Regions from separate parts of the Solibacillus sp. FSL H8-0538 genome, predicted to be linked through region 2. Evidence: riboswitches for the same ligand, from Rfam matches in the RefSeq annotation. Region 2 holds a riboswitch; each other region holds the start of a gene.
What was found. Region 2 has a riboswitch for S-adenosylmethionine ahead of MHH87_RS16150 (bifunctional homocysteine S-methyltransferase/methylenetetrahydrofolate reductase). Riboswitches for the same ligand answer to the same signal wherever they lie in the genome.
Positions count from the first base shown of each region.

Region 1: it holds a riboswitch for S-adenosylmethionine, as region 2 does, so the genes downstream of both, MHH87_RS02320 (MetQ/NlpA family ABC transporter substrate-binding protein) here and MHH87_RS16150 (bifunctional homocysteine S-methyltransferase/methylenetetrahydrofolate reductase) in region 2, are expected to answer to the same signal.
Region 3: it holds a riboswitch for S-adenosylmethionine, as region 2 does, so the genes downstream of both, metK (methionine adenosyltransferase) here and MHH87_RS16150 (bifunctional homocysteine S-methyltransferase/methylenetetrahydrofolate reductase) in region 2, are expected to answer to the same signal.
Region 4: it holds a riboswitch for S-adenosylmethionine, as region 2 does, so the genes downstream of both, MHH87_RS01700 (O-acetylhomoserine aminocarboxypropyltransferase/cysteine synthase family protein) here and MHH87_RS16150 (bifunctional homocysteine S-methyltransferase/methylenetetrahydrofolate reductase) in region 2, are expected to answer to the same signal.

Region 1 covers NZ_JBBOPI010000001.1:494,411-498,516, forward strand. Annotated here, with positions in the region: gene MHH87_RS02315 (methionine ABC transporter ATP-binding protein) at 1-209, opposite strand, end outside; gene MHH87_RS02320 (MetQ/NlpA family ABC transporter substrate-binding protein) at 364-1,182, opposite strand; SAM riboswitch class I at 1,274-1,381, opposite strand; gene MHH87_RS02325 (pyridoxal phosphate-dependent aminotransferase) at 1,539-2,720, opposite strand; gene MHH87_RS02330 (carbon-nitrogen family hydrolase) at 3,022-3,825, shown strand.
Region 2 covers NZ_JBBOPI010000001.1:3,372,881-3,376,986, forward strand. Annotated here, with positions in the region: gene metH (methionine synthase) at 1-920, opposite strand, end outside; gene MHH87_RS16150 (bifunctional homocysteine S-methyltransferase/methylenetetrahydrofolate reductase) at 913-2,760, opposite strand; SAM riboswitch class I at 2,875-2,975, opposite strand; gene hemG (protoporphyrinogen oxidase) at 3,070-4,106, opposite strand, start outside.
Region 3 covers NZ_JBBOPI010000001.1:2,810,942-2,815,047, reverse strand. Annotated here, with positions in the region: gene pckA (phosphoenolpyruvate carboxykinase (ATP)) at 1-304, opposite strand, end outside; SAM riboswitch class I at 824-944, shown strand; gene metK (methionine adenosyltransferase) at 1,284-2,480, shown strand; gene MHH87_RS13275 (gamma carbonic anhydrase) at 2,681-3,202, opposite strand; gene MHH87_RS13270 (alpha/beta hydrolase) at 3,424-4,106, shown strand, end outside.
Region 4 covers NZ_JBBOPI010000001.1:355,170-359,275, reverse strand. Annotated here, with positions in the region: gene MHH87_RS01705 (hypothetical protein) at 1-351, opposite strand, end outside; gene MHH87_RS01700 (O-acetylhomoserine aminocarboxypropyltransferase/cysteine synthase family protein) at 772-2,079, opposite strand; SAM riboswitch class I at 2,201-2,316, opposite strand; gene MHH87_RS01695 (DASS family sodium-coupled anion symporter) at 2,635-4,106, shown strand, end outside.

The sequences.
Region 1 (4,106 bases), 2.9 Mb from region 2:
ATTAAATCCACACCGTTAATTCGAACATTGCCACTAGTTGGGCGCTCAAGTAAGTTGACACAACGAATCAGTGTACTTTTTCCGGCACCACTATAGCCGATGACGCCGTGAATTTCGCCTTTTTTGACATGTAAATCTACATCATCAACGGCATTGAATACACCTTGCTTAGATGGGTACTGCTTCACGATGTTTTGGAGTTGTATCATAAAAATCCTCGCCTTTCTAGAGAAAAAGCTACCGGCAAAGTTGCCGATAACTTTTCGTATTTTTGGTGGATAAGAAAGTATAACTTTTCCATTCACATTAGTAAGGACATCAACTCGCCGTATTTTGGGCGAGTTGTGTCTTTCTAATTACGAATTAAAATCCTGGAATAACTGCGCCTTCATATGTTTCTATAATATAATTACGTACTTCGTCAGTTTGGTAAGCTTCGATGAATTTCTTTAAATCTTCGCTATCTTCTTCACCTGGACGTACAACTAATTTGTTTACGTACGGAGAGTCAGATGATTCAAGAATGATCGAATCGTTTTTCGGATTTAAACCTGCTTCAAGTGCGAAGTTTGTGTTGATTGCTGCAAAATCTACTTCAGCTAATTGAGTTGGTAATTGAGCGGCTTCTAGTTCGATAAATTCATAATTATGTGGGTTATCTACTACATCAAAGATGGATGCGTTAATGCTCACACCTTCTTTTAATGTGATATAACCAGCATCTGCTAATACAACTAATGCACGTCCACCGTTTGTCGCATCATTAGGTAAAGCAAATGTTGCACCGTCAGGAACTTCTTCCATTGACGCGTATTTAGACGAGTATATGCCCATTGGATTTAAAATTGTATTTCCTACTGATACAAGTTCTTCGCCGCGGTCCGTGTTGAATGTATCTAAGAATGGCTGCGTTTGGAAGTTGTTAATATCAAGATCGCCTTCTACTAGCGCTGTGTTCGGTAATACATAATCAGAGAATACACGGATGTCTACTTCTAAGCCGTTTTCCGCTGCGATGTCTGCTGCAATTTCTGTAATTTCTTCGTGTAAGCCAGCAGTTACGCCGATTACTAATTTACCGTCATTTAATGTGTCTTCTGCAGTTTCTTCTCCGCCACAAGCTGCAAGAGCAAGTGCTAAGGCTGATGTTGCAAATAAAAAGCCGATTTTTTTAAATTTCATGGTTGAAATCCCCCTAGATGTTTTGTTTTAGTTAATAAAAAAATGCCTCTCTTGAAAAAGAGAGGCATCGAAAAGTCAATTTAGATTACCACTCTTATCTTTCAAAACATTTCTGTTTTGTAGGAATTAGCACCGGCCAACAAGTGTTGGTGGTTGCCGAGCTTCATAGGGCCTATCCCTCAGCTACTCTTAATAAGAGAAAAACATTATATTTAAAAACTAATTAATGTAAATATACAGACTATTTAGAACAAAATCAATATAAAATTATATTTTTCTGAAAAAACTTTATTTTAAGATAGTTTGTTGTTAAATAGAAAAAAGCACATCTTATGGGAGGGATGTGCTTTTCATAACTATTTGACGATGACTTGCTTGAATAAATTTAATTTTTCTACGCGGCGTACAGCTTCACGCATACGATCCTCATTTACAAGTAGACCAACGCGCACATAGCCTTCACCGTATTCACCAAAGCCATTACCAGCAGCAACGGCTACGTCTGCCTTTTCTAATAGTAAATTTGCAAATTCCTGGCTTGTGTAGCCTTCTGCAACAGGCAACCATGCAAAGAACGAGCCTTTTGGTGCCGTAATGTTCCAGCCGATGCGGTGCGCTTCTTCAACGAGTATATTGCGGCGGCTTTCGTATGTTGTCCGTAAAGCTTCAACACAGTCCTGTTCCGCATTTAATGCCACTGCTGCAGCATGTTGCACAGCGGGGAACTGGTTACAAAATAGATGATCTTGAATGATATTGATTGCTTCAATTATTTTGGCATTGCCGACAGCAAAACCAATGCGCCAGCCTGCCATATTATATGATTTTGATAATGTATACAGCTCGATGCCGACATCTTTTGCACCGGCCGCTTGTAAGAAGCTCGGAGGACGAACGCCGTCAAAGCCGATTGCACCGTACGCAAAGTCATGCGCAACGGCAATATTATTTTCCTTCGCAAACGCTACTGTGTCTTCAAAAAAAGCTAAATCTGCTGTGCCCCCAGTTGGATTGTTCGGATAGTTTATGTACATCAATTTTGCTCGCTCGCGTACTTCTGGAGAAAGTACCTTGTAATCTGGTAAAAATGCATTCGCCTCTTCAAGCGGCATCGTATCAAATTTCACGTCTGCAAGTGCAACTCCTGATAAATAATCCGGATAACCTGGGTCTGGCAACAGCATATAATCGCCAGGATTTAAAATTGCCATTGGTAGCTCTACTAAACCAATTTTTGTTCCGCCTAAAATCGCTATTTCTGTGTTCGGATCAATATCCACGCTGTATTCACGTTTGTAAAAATCAGCGGCTGCCTGTTTAATTTCTGGGATACCGCGGAACGGAGAATATTTATGCGTTTGCGGATCCATCACTGCATGCTGCAGGGCTTCAACAATATGACCTGGTGTTGGTTGATCAGGATTGCCTTGCCCTAGATTAATAATATCGCGTCCTTCCGCAAGCGCTGCATTTACTTTTCCAACGAGTGCAGCAAAAAATTGCGGAGGGAGTTGCTGTAGTTTTTTCGAAAATTCCATGTACATTCACCTTTTTCAGAATATAATAAAAATAGTACTGTTATGGTAGTCTTTTTTTAGCGAATAGTAAAGTGTATTTTTAGGTTATCCGCATAAGAAAGTATAACTTTTGGAGATGTCTAGGCATTCGCGCTTTTGCTAAGAGGTCGTTTTAATTCCTTGGGTGTAAACGGGTGCGAATGCGCTTTTTTAGTAGATAAGAAAGTATAACTTTCTTATCTACATAAGTAAGGACATCATCTCGCCCTCTATTGGGCGAGATGTGTCTTTCTAAATAAAAATGTCTAGAGGTGGGGTTCTAATGAAAATCGGATGTATCCAATTAAATGTAGGTTTTGGAAAAGTAGAAGAAAATTATGCGCGCGCAGAGAAATTTATTCGCGAGGCGGCGGCAGGTGGAGCAGAAATCATCGTACTACCTGAAATGTGGAATACCGGCTATGCACTTGAAAAATTAGGGGAGCTTGCAGATGTGAACGGTGAGCGCACGCAAAAATTTTTAAGTGAACTGGCACGCGAATTACACGTACATATTGTTGGCGGTTCTGTTTCAGTGAAGCGCGGCGATAAATTTTACAATACGATGTACACGTTTAATCGCACAGGCGAGCTAGTCGGCGAATATAGCAAGGCGCATTTGTTCCGCTTAATGGACGAGCATTTGTATTTGGAGGCGGGGGATGCAATGAACCGCTTCCAGCTTGACGATATTGAAGCAGCGGGTGTGATTTGCTACGACATTCGTTTCCCGGAATGGCTACGCTCGCATGCACTGGATGGCGCGAAGGTATTATTTATTCCCGCACAGTGGCCAACACCCCGTATTGATCACTGGAAAACGCTATTACAAGCGCGTGCCATTGAAAATCAGTGCTTCGTTATTGCGGTAAATCGCATTGCGAGTAAGGTAGAAAACTTTAACGGGCAGTCGATGATTATTGAGCCGTGGGGCGAGGTCTTATGGACAGGCGCTGATGATGAGGAGTTAGCCATTATCGACGTTGATTTTTCAATTGTTGATGAAGTGCGCAGCCGCATCCCAGTATATGATGACCGTCGCCCGGGATTATATGAAGAAGTAGTAAAACAATCAGTTCGTAAATAATTTAGAGAGACAAAGTCGGAGCAATTCGATTTTGTCTTTTTTAGTGGATAAGAAAGTATAACTTTCCCATCCACATAAGTAAGGACATCAACTCACCCTATTTTGGGCGAGTTGTGTCTTTCTAATCGTTAAGGAAATTATCAAATTTCGCCTTGTGGATACCATTTAAATAAGTAAATGCAACGCCCAGGCGAAAGCGCTAGCCTCTCGAAGTCGCGGTCTGTCCTCGGGCGAAAAGCGCCTTCACTTTGGATTCTCTAGCGCTTTTGTTACTTCTCGCC
Region 2 (4,106 bases):
CTATCTACCGCTTGTCGGATTGCTGCAATATGAGCAGGTGTTGTTCCGCAGCAGCCCCCCACAATATTTAACCAGCCTTTTTCTGCAAAGCCTTGTAGCTTTTTCGATAAAGAATCTGGCGTTTCATGATAGCAGCCTTCCTCATCGGGTAAGCCGGCATTCGGATAACAGCTAATATAGCCTGTAGATAATTCTGCAAGTGAACGAATATGATCCGTCATAAATTCTGGACCTGTCGCACAGTTTAAGCCGACAGATAGAGGTTTAATATGTTCAATTGAAATATAGAATGCTTCAATTGACTGACCTGCAAGCGTTGTTCCCATTGGCTCAATTGTGCCGGAAATCATAACCGGCAGCTCTTTTCCTAACTCATCGAAGGCACGACGAACAGCAAGTGTTCCTGCTTTAACGTTCAGCATATCCTGACTTGTTTCAAGCAGTAGTAAATCCGAACCCGCTTCGATTAACGCCTTTGCCTGAACGTAAAAGTTTTCTTCTAATTCATCGAATGAAATACCACCAGTAACAGATAACGTTTTTGTCGTAGGACCCATTGCGCCTGCAACAAAACGTGGCCAGTCGGATGTTGAAAATTCCTTGGCAGCCTCTACTGCAATTTCGACAGCACGCGTATTAATTTCTACAGCCTTATCACCTAAATCATATTCATTTAATACGAGTGGTGTCCCACCGAACGTATTCGTACAAATAATATCTGCCCCTGCTTCAAGATAAGCGCGATGTACTTTACCGAGAACATCTGGACGTGTCAGTACTAGGTTTTCGTTACAGCCATCTAAGTCCTCGCCACCGAAATCTTCATACGTTAAATTTTCATTTTGCAGCATTGTTCCCATTGCGCCATCGATTACTAAAATTCGTTTTTGAAGTTGTTCTTGTATTGGATGGTTAAGCATTTGTTTTTACTCCTTTGTTTTGCGCATCAAGTTCTTTTACATAGTCCATTAATTGAAGCGTCATATCGTATCGTAAAAACGGCGTAATTAAATAAATGCCGTTGAAATATTCACAAGCTGTATCTAGTAGTTCTTTAGCGATTGCTATACCTTCAAAGGTTGCAGCTACTTTATCCTCGCCACATGCTTCCATACGCGCAAGTACTTCTTCCGACAATTTAATGCCTGGTACTTCATGATGCAGGAATTCAGCGCTTCGGAATGAAGTTAATGGCATAATCCCAATATAAATCGGCGTTTCTAAATGCTTCGTTGCCTCATAAATCTCAACAATTTTTTCTTTTGAATATACCGGCTGCGAAATAAAATAATCTGCACCGTGTTCAATTTTCTTCTCTAAACGTGCAACTGCTCGATCTAACACACGAACATTCGGATTAAATGCAGCTGCTACTGAGAAGCTTGCTTTTTTACGAAGTGGCTTACCAGAGAAGGAAATACCTTCGTTTAACTGCTTAATAAGGGAGATTAGTTCCATTGAAGAAACATCGTACACACTAGTTGCTCCTGGGAAGTCCCCTACCTTTGTTGGATCGCCTGTTACTGCTAAAATATCATGTAGTTCAAGCGCATCAAGCCCCATAATATGTGATTGCAAACCTATTAAATTACGGTCGCGGCAAGTAATATGAGGTAATGCGCGAATTCCATGCTGTAGTTTTAAAATCGACGCCATCGCAATATTACTAATACGCGGTGAAGCTAGCGAGTTATCTGCCATCATAATGACATCCGCACCGGCAGTATATAATTCCTTTGCCCCTTTGACAAAGCCATCAATTTCTAAGTGACGTGGTGTATCCAACTCCACAATGACTGAACGCTCACGCTTCGCCTTCACATGAAGCGGTTCTTGTTTTGGTGGTTCTGGTACGCGTACAAACTCTACGCTTACTGGCTTAATTTCTTTAGCTGCAAGCGGCTTTATATTCGCTAAATGTTCTTTAACCGCTTTAATATGCTTCGGGGTCGTTCCACAACAACCGCCAATTAAACGCACACCTTGGCCAACTAGCTCCACGGCTGCACGCGCAAAATAATCCGCTTCTGATTCGTACACAACGCGCCCATCTTCTACATCAAGTAAAGATGCATTTGGATACGCAGACAGGTACGCTGTTTTTGGTAGCTGTACGCCTTCAAATGCTTGAATTGTATGGAAAGGACCTAAACGGCAGTTGCTCCCAACAATATCTGCACCGATATGATCTAACTCATACAATGCACTATTTAGCGTCATACCATTTTGTAATCTACCTGGCTCATGCATTGATACTTGGGCAATAATGGGTAAATCCGTTAATGTACGTAGCAATTGTACAGATGCTGATAATTCATCGAAATCATAATACGTTTCTAGTAAAAATCCGTCCGGCTCACCTGCAAGTAACACTTCGGCCTGCTCACGAAATGCTGCTAAAATCTCTTCAAGCGTTGTATCGCTTTTACGAATGCCACGAATACCACCAATTGTTGCAAGCACAAACTGTCCACCTGGTGCAGCTGCACGTTTTGCTATTTCAAGTGCGGCGCGGTTAAATTCTGCTACCCGTCCCTCGTAACCGTAACGAGCTAGTTTAATCGCATTGGCGCCATATGTATTTGTTTGAATGATATCTGCACCAGCTGCAATGTATTCACCGTGGATTTTTTCAATAATTTCCGGTCGGGCAACATTCATTTCCTCATGGCAATAATCTAAGCCATATGAATACAGTAGCGTACCAATCGCACCATCTGCTGTTAACACACGTGTTTGTAACGTTTCAAGCAATCCCATACTATTTCCTCACTCTCATTCCACACGATTTATTTACTGTATTTTCAGTCTTTTTCATCTATAATAAAAAGCCTTCTTGTTTAAGAAGGCTTTACACATTGTAAATTTAGTTCCCTCTCATCTACAGGCATTAATAGCCTACTGGATTTAGCACCTGACAAATGTTGGTTGCTGAAGCTTCATTGGGCCAGTCCCTCTGCTTCTCTCGATAAGAAATATATGAATTTTTGAAATAATTAAAAGAATCATAACTTTATATAAGAAGAACGTCAAGACTATTTAACCGAATAAAGCGGAAGCTAGTTTAATCTACTTGATTATTGTAATAATTTGGTCTGCCGTTTTTCTACCATTTTGAATGCAAGCACCAATTCCTACACCAAAATAAGAACAGCCCGCAAGCAGTAGATTGGGATACCGTTTTTCTAGATCTTCTACTACAACACCTAACGCTTCATTATGTGCTAAATCATAGCGCGGCATTTGATGTATCCACTTTGTCACATTGACTACTTTCGGTGCCTCTTCAATGCCAAGGCTTAAACGAATATCCTCTCGCGCAACTTGTGTCAACTGTTCATCTGTCATTGCAGCTAGCTCTTCGTAGTGTGGATTACTATTTTTATAAAATAATCGTACAAGTAAATTACCTGAGGCCGATGTATGCTTCCATTTACGGCTCGTCCAAGTTGAAGCGTTACATACTAAATCACTATTATATGAAACGATAAACCCTGTCCCATCAGCTGGTAAAATGCTATCAGGTACATCAAAACCTAGATACATCGTCAATACGGAAGCTGTTGTGAATTTTTTCAAGCTTGTATCTATCGCCTCATCTACTAATACCGAGCGCACCGTTTCATTTGGCACAGCAAGCACGACAACATCCGCAGTTATTGTCTCGCCATTTGCTAGTACTACATCATATTGCTCGCCATTTTTGACAACACGCTCTGTTGCAGTATTTTTAAAAAACTCAACTTCAGGTAAGCTTTCCTCTAAACGATCAATTAAAGCAGGCAGTCCTGTGCGGAATGAAATGAATTTTTTATTATTCGCTTTTTCAAACTGCTCACGGTTCTCCTCAAAACCTTTAATAATTGAACCGTAGTTATTTTTATAGTCCACTAAATATGGTAATGTGGATGCTAGTGATAGCTGATATAAATCCCCGGAATAGACCCCCGCAAGCACTGGCGCAACCTGTTTCTGTACGAGCTCTTCACCCAAGAAATAATCAAGGAACTCTCCAATGGAACTTTCCTTCGTGAAGTTTGTATTTGGCAATTCAAAATCTTGCAAAGCACGTTTTTTGCCTTCCTCTGAAACTAATGTGCTCGCCA
Region 3 (4,106 bases), 560 kb from region 2:
CTTGCTCTTTTAAGTAGTTTACAACTTTAACATATAGATTATCGAACACTTCAGATGAAATAGGACGGTTTACTTTGCCCCAGTCAATTTTATCCTTAGAGCTATCTTCTTCTACCATGTATTTATCTTTAGGAGAACGACCAGTATATTTACCTGTTTCAGCGCATAAGGCACCGTCTACAGTTAACATTGCTTCTCCGCGTGATGTAGCTTTTTCTACTAATTGTGGTACTGAAAGTTGAACTTTGATGTTTCCACCGCTTAATAATTCCTTCAGTTCGTTAGCAATTTCTACTGAATTCATCGATTAAATACCATCCTTTTTTATAATATTCCCAGTTTTAAGGGATTTCTTTTTCCTATTTCAAAAATAGTATAACACATTGAGTTAAATAATCTATACTAACTCTTAATTAATTTTAATGATTTTTTTACTGTACAGAAGGCTCTACACCAAAATCTGTACTTGACAGCACATTCCACTCCAGGCGGACGCTTTCCGCGGGCAAGCACCGAGCCGCTTCAGTGGAACAAAAGAACAAAGGCTAAGTACGCCACGTCCTGTGGCAACGCCTTTGTGACCAACATCGTGTTGACCTCAGTCCAGGGTCTCGGTTCGCATGCTTTTCCCGCAGGAAGCTTTGCTCTGTAGCGAAAGGCGAATGCCGTCAGCTACACTCGCCGCCTTCCGTTCCATGTGCTTATAAAATAGTACACTTTCTTTTAGGTAAAGCGCAAGTTTTGGTAAAGACCTGTACAGAAATCGACAAATATTATTTGACATCACTTGAATTATTACGTAACATGTAGTCTTGAACGGATACTCTTATCCCGAGCTGGTGGAGGGTCAGGCCCTATGAAACCCGGCAACCTGCAATACATGTTAATCATGTAACGTGTTGGTGCCAACCTGATGCAAGGGACATTCCCTTGAACGATAAGAGTGAAAGGTAACGAAAACAACACTCCTTTCCTCACGTACGATTGTACGATTAATGAGCGAAGGGATTTTTTTATTTAGTGCTTAAGAAAGGTTAACTTTTTTAACCACATAATAAAGGACATCATCTCGTCCTGTAATGGGGCGAGAGGTGTCTATCCAATAAATAGGAATTAACTCGAATGAAATGAGTTCTTTCAATATTATATACCTTTCGAAATCCTCGTGTTAAAAAAGCAGTAAAGGCTTGAAGTTCATCCTATTGGCATGAACTTAACATGGGAATATGAGTACCGTCTCAAATTCGCAAGTTTACTTGCAAGGATAACTAGGAGGAAATCAAATGACAAACCGACGACTGTTTACATCTGAAAGTGTAACGGAAGGGCATCCGGACAAAATTTGTGACCAAATTTCAGATGCCATTTTAGATGCGATTTTAGCAGAAGACCCAAATGCACGTGTAGCGTGTGAAACAACTGTAACAACAGGTTTAGTACTTGTAGCAGGAGAAATTACAACATCTACATATGTAGATATTAAAGGAATCGTTCGTGATACAGTAGCAGAAATTGGCTATACGCGTGGTAAATACGGCTTTGATGCTGAAAATCTAGCAGTATTAGTAGCAATTGGTGAGCAATCACCGGATATCGCACAAGGTGTTGACCAAGCACTTGAAGCACGTGAAGGTTCAATGACAGATGCCGATATCGATGCAATTGGTGCTGGTGACCAAGGTTTAATGTTTGGTTACGCATGTAACGAAACACCAGAACTTATGCCTTTACCAATTAGCTTAGCGCATCAATTAGCACGCCGTTTAACAGAAGTACGTAAATCAGGCGAGCTTACTTATTTACGACCAGATGGTAAAACGCAAGTAACTGTAGAATATGGTGAAAACAATACACCATTGCGTGTGGATACAATTGTTATTTCTACACAGCATGATGAAGATGTAACATTAGAGCAAATTCAAGCAGACTTAAAAGCGATGGTAATCGGACCAGTCGTACCTGCTGAATTAATCGATGCCAACACAAAATACTTCATCAATCCAACAGGCCGCTTCGTAATCGGTGGACCTAAAGGCGATGCTGGTTTAACAGGGCGTAAAATCATCGTTGATACGTATGGTGGATATGCTCGTCACGGCGGCGGCGCATTCTCTGGTAAAGATGCAACAAAAGTTGACCGTTCAGCAGCATACGCAGCACGTTACGTTGCGAAAAACATCGTAGCAGCAGGTCTAGCTGATCGTGCAGAAGTACAACTTGCATATGCAATTGGTGTTGCTCGTCCAGTGTCAATCGCGGTTGACACATTTGGCACGGGTAAAGTAGCTGAAAGCCAAATCGTAGAATGGATTCGTGAATTATTCGATTTACGTCCTGCAGGCATTATTAAAATGCTCGACCTACGTCGCCCAATTTACAAACAAACAGCAGCTTACGGTCACTTCGGTCGTACGGACTTAAATGTACCTTGGGAAAATACGGATAAAGCATCTGTATTAAAAGAAAAAGCTGGTTTATAAAATAGCAACGGTGAGCTTACGAAAAAATGTAAGCTCACCGTTTATTTTTGTTAAAAAAATAATAAATTTTTCCTTGTGGATACCATTCAAATAAGCACATCCAACGTCTAGGCGAAAGCGCCAGCTCCTTGGGGGAAAGTGGTGGAGCGTTTACTTTCGCTTCGGGGTTGCAAGAAGCTTGTCTGGGCTAAGCAGGCGCTTTAGCGTTTTTGTTCCTGAATAGATTTATAATACTGCCCTTTTTCGACGTATTCGCGAATAATTCGGTCCATATCTTCGCGGTCTTCCGGTGTGATTTCTCGTACTACTTTTGCAGGACGTCCCATCGCCAGAGAATTCGGAGGGATTTTTTTACCTGGAGGTACTAAACTTCCAGCTCCGATAAAAGCACCTTCTCCAATTTCAGCACCATCTAAAATGATCGAGCCCATACCAACGAGTGCACGTTCCCGAATTGTACAGCTATGTAATGTTACTTGATGCCCGATTGTTACATCATCCTCAATAATTAACGGATATGCTGGGCTTTGATGTAAGCACGATAAATCCTGAATGCTCACGCGTTTACCGATAACTGTTGGCGAAACATCTCCGCGAATAACTGTATTAAACCAAATGGTCGTTTCTGCTCCAATGGTAACATCCCCTGTAATTGTCACATAATCAGCGATGAAGGCAGATGGGTCTATATTCGGATTTTTATCTTTATAAGGGTAAATCATTTGTAATCTCCTCTTTTCCCGATAAGATATAATAGTGAATATACTAATCGTATCAAATGTTAGATAATTTTGAAATAATATTTCATAACGTTTGTATGCTTATTATTAGTATAATGCGGTGTTTTTAGTCGTTAAGAAAGCACATCTTTCTCAACGACATAAGTAAGGACATCAACTCACTTTTAATGAGGCGAGAAGTGTTTTTCTAAGGAGGTTTGACAATGTGGAAATGGGAAGCTGATGGGCAACCGAAAGCAGTTATTGCGATACTTCATAGTGCATATGAGCATCATCGTTGGTATGCATGGCTAATTGAAAAATTGCGAAGCGCGGGATTTCACGTTGTAATGGGGGATTTACCTGGTCATGGCGAGCAAAGTCAATATGCGCGATACCATGATGAAGATTTTGCTGACTATTACAAATTTACAAAGCAACTCTTATCGGTTGCACTCGAATATAATTTACCGCTGTTTGTTATAGGAAATGGGCTAGGCGCAACAATTGCCATGCAAGTTTTACAAAAGAAGAAATTTGAATGTGCAGGTGTCATTTTAACTTCTCCGTGGTTGAGCTTAAAACTATCACCTGGTAAGCTGTCAAATGCATTAACAAGTTTTAGTGCTTTAACTTCAAATGTAAAGCTAAGGCATGAACTTTCCATCCAACATTTTTCAAGAAATTCAGATTTGTACACGGATATTGAAGAACATATGCCTTTAAATAATGTGGTGACAGTGAAATGGTATCGGGAGCTCCAACATTTAATGAGAACGCGCAAGGATCAGGAGTTGCATTTCCCTGACATCCCACTGTTACTTATGACAGGTGGACATGATCAGATAACTGATATAGGTGTGACGAAACAGTGGTTACTGAAGCAAAAATTATCGGAGTTTCACTA
Region 4 (4,106 bases), 3.0 Mb from region 2:
ATCTAAAATTTTGGTCATTACTGTTAATTCATCAGCAGTATACGCAGGGATTCCATAAGGGCGGTGAATTAATTGAAACTCACCGTATCTTAAAAACCATTCCTTTGCCGGTGCAGGAATATGATTATTATAGTACTCCTTATACGCATCGAACACTTCTTTTACAACATAGCCCGCTTCAAGAGAGTGAGTTGCCTCTGAAAATGCGCAATGTCCATATACCTTCTGCCACATTATTTCCACATCCGCCAATAAATGTTGGATTGATAATTGATTAACGAAAGTGTGGACATCATTTAGTTCATAAATTATGTACGCTGCGACATTTTGTGCACTATAAACATTTCCCATTTTCAACAACTCCTTTTCTTTTTTCAAGCTTTCTTGGTGATTGTGCTGAGCGGCAAAATCGCCACCGTAAAGTGCTTACTCATCTATTCATAAAGTGGGGGAACACTCAAAAAAACAAATTTAACTTTTGCTTTTGTTATATTAGCTAATCCAACCGTGCTAAAGGCCAACACGATGTTGTTCATGCTGGCAAGGCACGGTAGTAGTAAGTTTTCATTACTAATCTTTATTTACATAAAGACAACGGTTATTAAAATTTCTCTGCAAGTGGTTGTTCATCCACAATTCTTAAACCTATTGTAATGCTAGGAATTAAAGATGTCAATAAAGCTTATTAGTTTACTTGGTATTTGATTTAAAAAAAAGGCGCTTCCCTACGAAATGATGCAGGTTGATACGCCATTCTTCTATATTACTTACCTATGCGTTTGTTGGTGTTGCTTCTATTTTAACTGCAACCTTTGCTAACGCTTGCTCTAAATCTGCAATAATATCTTCTACCGCTTCTAGGCCAATTGATAAGCGAATGAGCTCCTCTGATACACCAGCCACTTTAAGTTCTTCTGCGGATAATTGTTGATGCGTTGTTGATGCTGGGTGAATAATTAGTGATTTAGCGTCTCCTACATTCGCAACATGTGAGAATAATTCAACATTATCAATCACTTGGCGACCCGCCTCACGTCCACCTTTAATGCCGAATGTTAAAATCGACCCGTAACCGTTTTTCAAATATTTCTTCGCTAAGTTATGCGAAGGGAAATCTTCAAAGCCATTGTAATTTACATAGTCCACGAATGGGTGGTTGCGTAAATATTCCGCGACTTTTTGTGTATTTTCATTATGACGGACAATACGCAAATGAAGCGTTTCAAGTCCTTGTAAGAAATTAAATGCCGCATCTGGAGATAATGTTGGACCAAAGTCTCGTAATAATTGAACGCGCAGTTTTGTGGCAAATGCAGCCCCTGCTGTGTCAATTCCGTAACGTAAGCCGTGGTAAGACGTATCTGGCTCTGTATAGCTTGGATGTCTCCCCTGCGCCCAATCAAATTTCCCAGCGTCTACAACGATGCCGCCAATTGTCGTACCGTGACCGCCAATCCATTTCGTTGCTGAATGGATGACAACATCTGCGCCAAACTCAATAGGGTTACTACCGTATGGAGAAGCAAATGTGCTATCGATTAATAATGGTAGGCCGTTTTCATGTGCGATATTTGCTACCGCTTCAACATCTAATACGTTTAAGCTCGGATTGCCAATAATTTCAGCAAATACCGCTTTTGTATTTTCCGTAATAGCCGCACGGAAGTTTTCAGGGTCTTTTTCGTCTACGAACTTCACCGTAATGCCGTAGCGTGGTAGTGTTTGCGCAAATAAATTATATGTCCCACCATATAGTGAACCTGCTGCAACAATTTCGTCGCCTGTGCCGGCTAAATTTAAAATGGAGAATGCGATTGCCGCTGCACCAGATGAAAGTGCGACTGCAGCTGATCCGCCTTCAAGTAACGCAACACGTTCTTCAAATGCAGCTACTGTAGGGTTTGTAATACGAGAGTATATATTGCCCGCTTCTTGAAGTGCGAAAAGACGTTGCGCATGAGCTGTGTCTTTGAAAGCGTAAGCTGTTGTACGGTATACCGGTACGGCAATTGCTCCTGTTACCGGGTCTGGCTTTTGCCCACCGTGTAATAATACTGTTTCTGGTCGTAAATTAGACATGAATAAATTCCTCCTAAATTGTTTTTCGATGGCTTGATCGGTGTAATAGAGGAGGATTTTTTGAAAACTAAAAAACCCTCTTCAGCTAAGAAGAGGGTTCGCAAATGAGCAAGTTTTCCTCCCCTTATCTTTCAAAATGCAATTGCATCTTGTAGGAATTAGCACCTTAGTCAGTTCCTCACTCACTTGGTTGCCGGGCATCTCAGGGCCTATTCCCTCCGCCGCTCTTGATAAGAGTTATGTGATTCATGTTCCATCGTTGTTTCACAGTATAAAGCAGAGTAGTTTTATAAGTCAACTTAAATTTTAAGTTTTTTCTGATAAATCAAACATTTATTTTGTTAAATTGCAAATACTACTTATATAGAAATAGTATTTTAACCAAACTTTAACAATCGAAATTACTGTAAATGTTATAATTTACATATCGTTATAGCAAGTACAGCTTCATTTTAATTACGTTCATTTTGTTCAGTGACGTTTTTAACATAATTTATTTAACGGTGATGTTCGCTTTAATTTTTTATTCAAATATAACAAGAGGAGGAATTAGTTATGTCTACTCAAACTGAAAAAAAACTTAACTTAAAGCCGCTGTGGATTGCTCTTGCCTTTGTCGCACTCACCATCATTACATTATTACCAAACGGCGGCGATTTACCAGTCGCAGGTCAACGTGCACTCGCGATTTTAGCGTTCGCCGTTATTTTATGGGTAACAGAGGCTGTTAGCTATCCAGTAAGCTCGGCAATGATTATTGCCCTTGTCACTTTAATGTTAGGCCTCGCCCCTTCAATGGAAGATCCAACCATAGAGTTAGGTACATCGGATGCATTAAAAATGGCCCTTGGTGGATTTAGTAATTCGGCCGTAGCACTTGTAGCCGCTGCCCTATTTTTAGCCGCAGCAATGCAAGTAACAAATTTACACAAACGTTTAGCTTTATGGATTTTATCTATTGTAGGAACAAAAACAAAAGCCATCGTATTTGGTGCTATTTTAGTATCCATTATCTTAGCATTCTTCGTACCATCTGCAACAGCTCGTGCAGGTGCAGTTGTACCCATTTTATTAGGTATGGTTGCCGCATTCGGGTTAGCAAAAGATAGCCGTCTTGCTGCTTTACTCGTTATTACATCTGTACAAGCTGTTTCCATTTGGAATGTCGGCATTAAAACAGCAGCCGCACAAAACATGGTAGCCACCAACTTCATTAAAGAACAATTTGGCGTTGATATTACTTGGGGTGCTTGGTTCCTTTATGCCGCGCCCTTCTCAATTCTTATGTCAATCGCATTGTTCTTTATTATGATTACTCTTATTAAACCTGAGACAAACAATATTGCAGGTGGTAAAGAAGTTATTAAAAAGCAATTACACGATTTAGGACCACTAAAAGGCCCAGAAATTCGTTTAATTATCGCATCTGTTACGTTATTATTCTTTTGGGCAACAGAAAGCAAGCTACACCCATTTGATACAACAACAGTCACAATTGTTGCAATCGCTATTTTACTATTACCGAAAATCGGTGTGTATACGTGGAAAGAAGTGGAGCCATTAATTCCTTGGGGTACAATTATTGTATTTGCCGTAGGAATCATGCTTGGTACAGTGCTGTTAAACACACAAGGTGCTGCTTGGTTATCTGATGCGGTATTCGGTTCAATGGGTCTAGACTCATTGCCACTTTTAGCAACAATTGCACTTGTAACGATTTTCAACATTTTAATTCACTTAGGTTTCGCAAGTGCAACAAGCCTTGCCTCTGCCTTAATTCCGGTATTTATCGTTTTAGCGTCAACACTAGTAAACGTCGATCAAGTTGGTTTCGTATTAATCCAACAATTCGTTATTAGCTTCGGTTTCCTATTACCAATTAGCGCACCGCAAAACATGCTCGCATATGGTACAGGCGCCTTTACAACGAAGGATTTCTTAAAATCAGGCATTCCGTTAACAATTTTCGGCTACCTATTAATCCTTCTACTAAGCGCAACTTATTGGAAATGGATTGGTTTATTGTA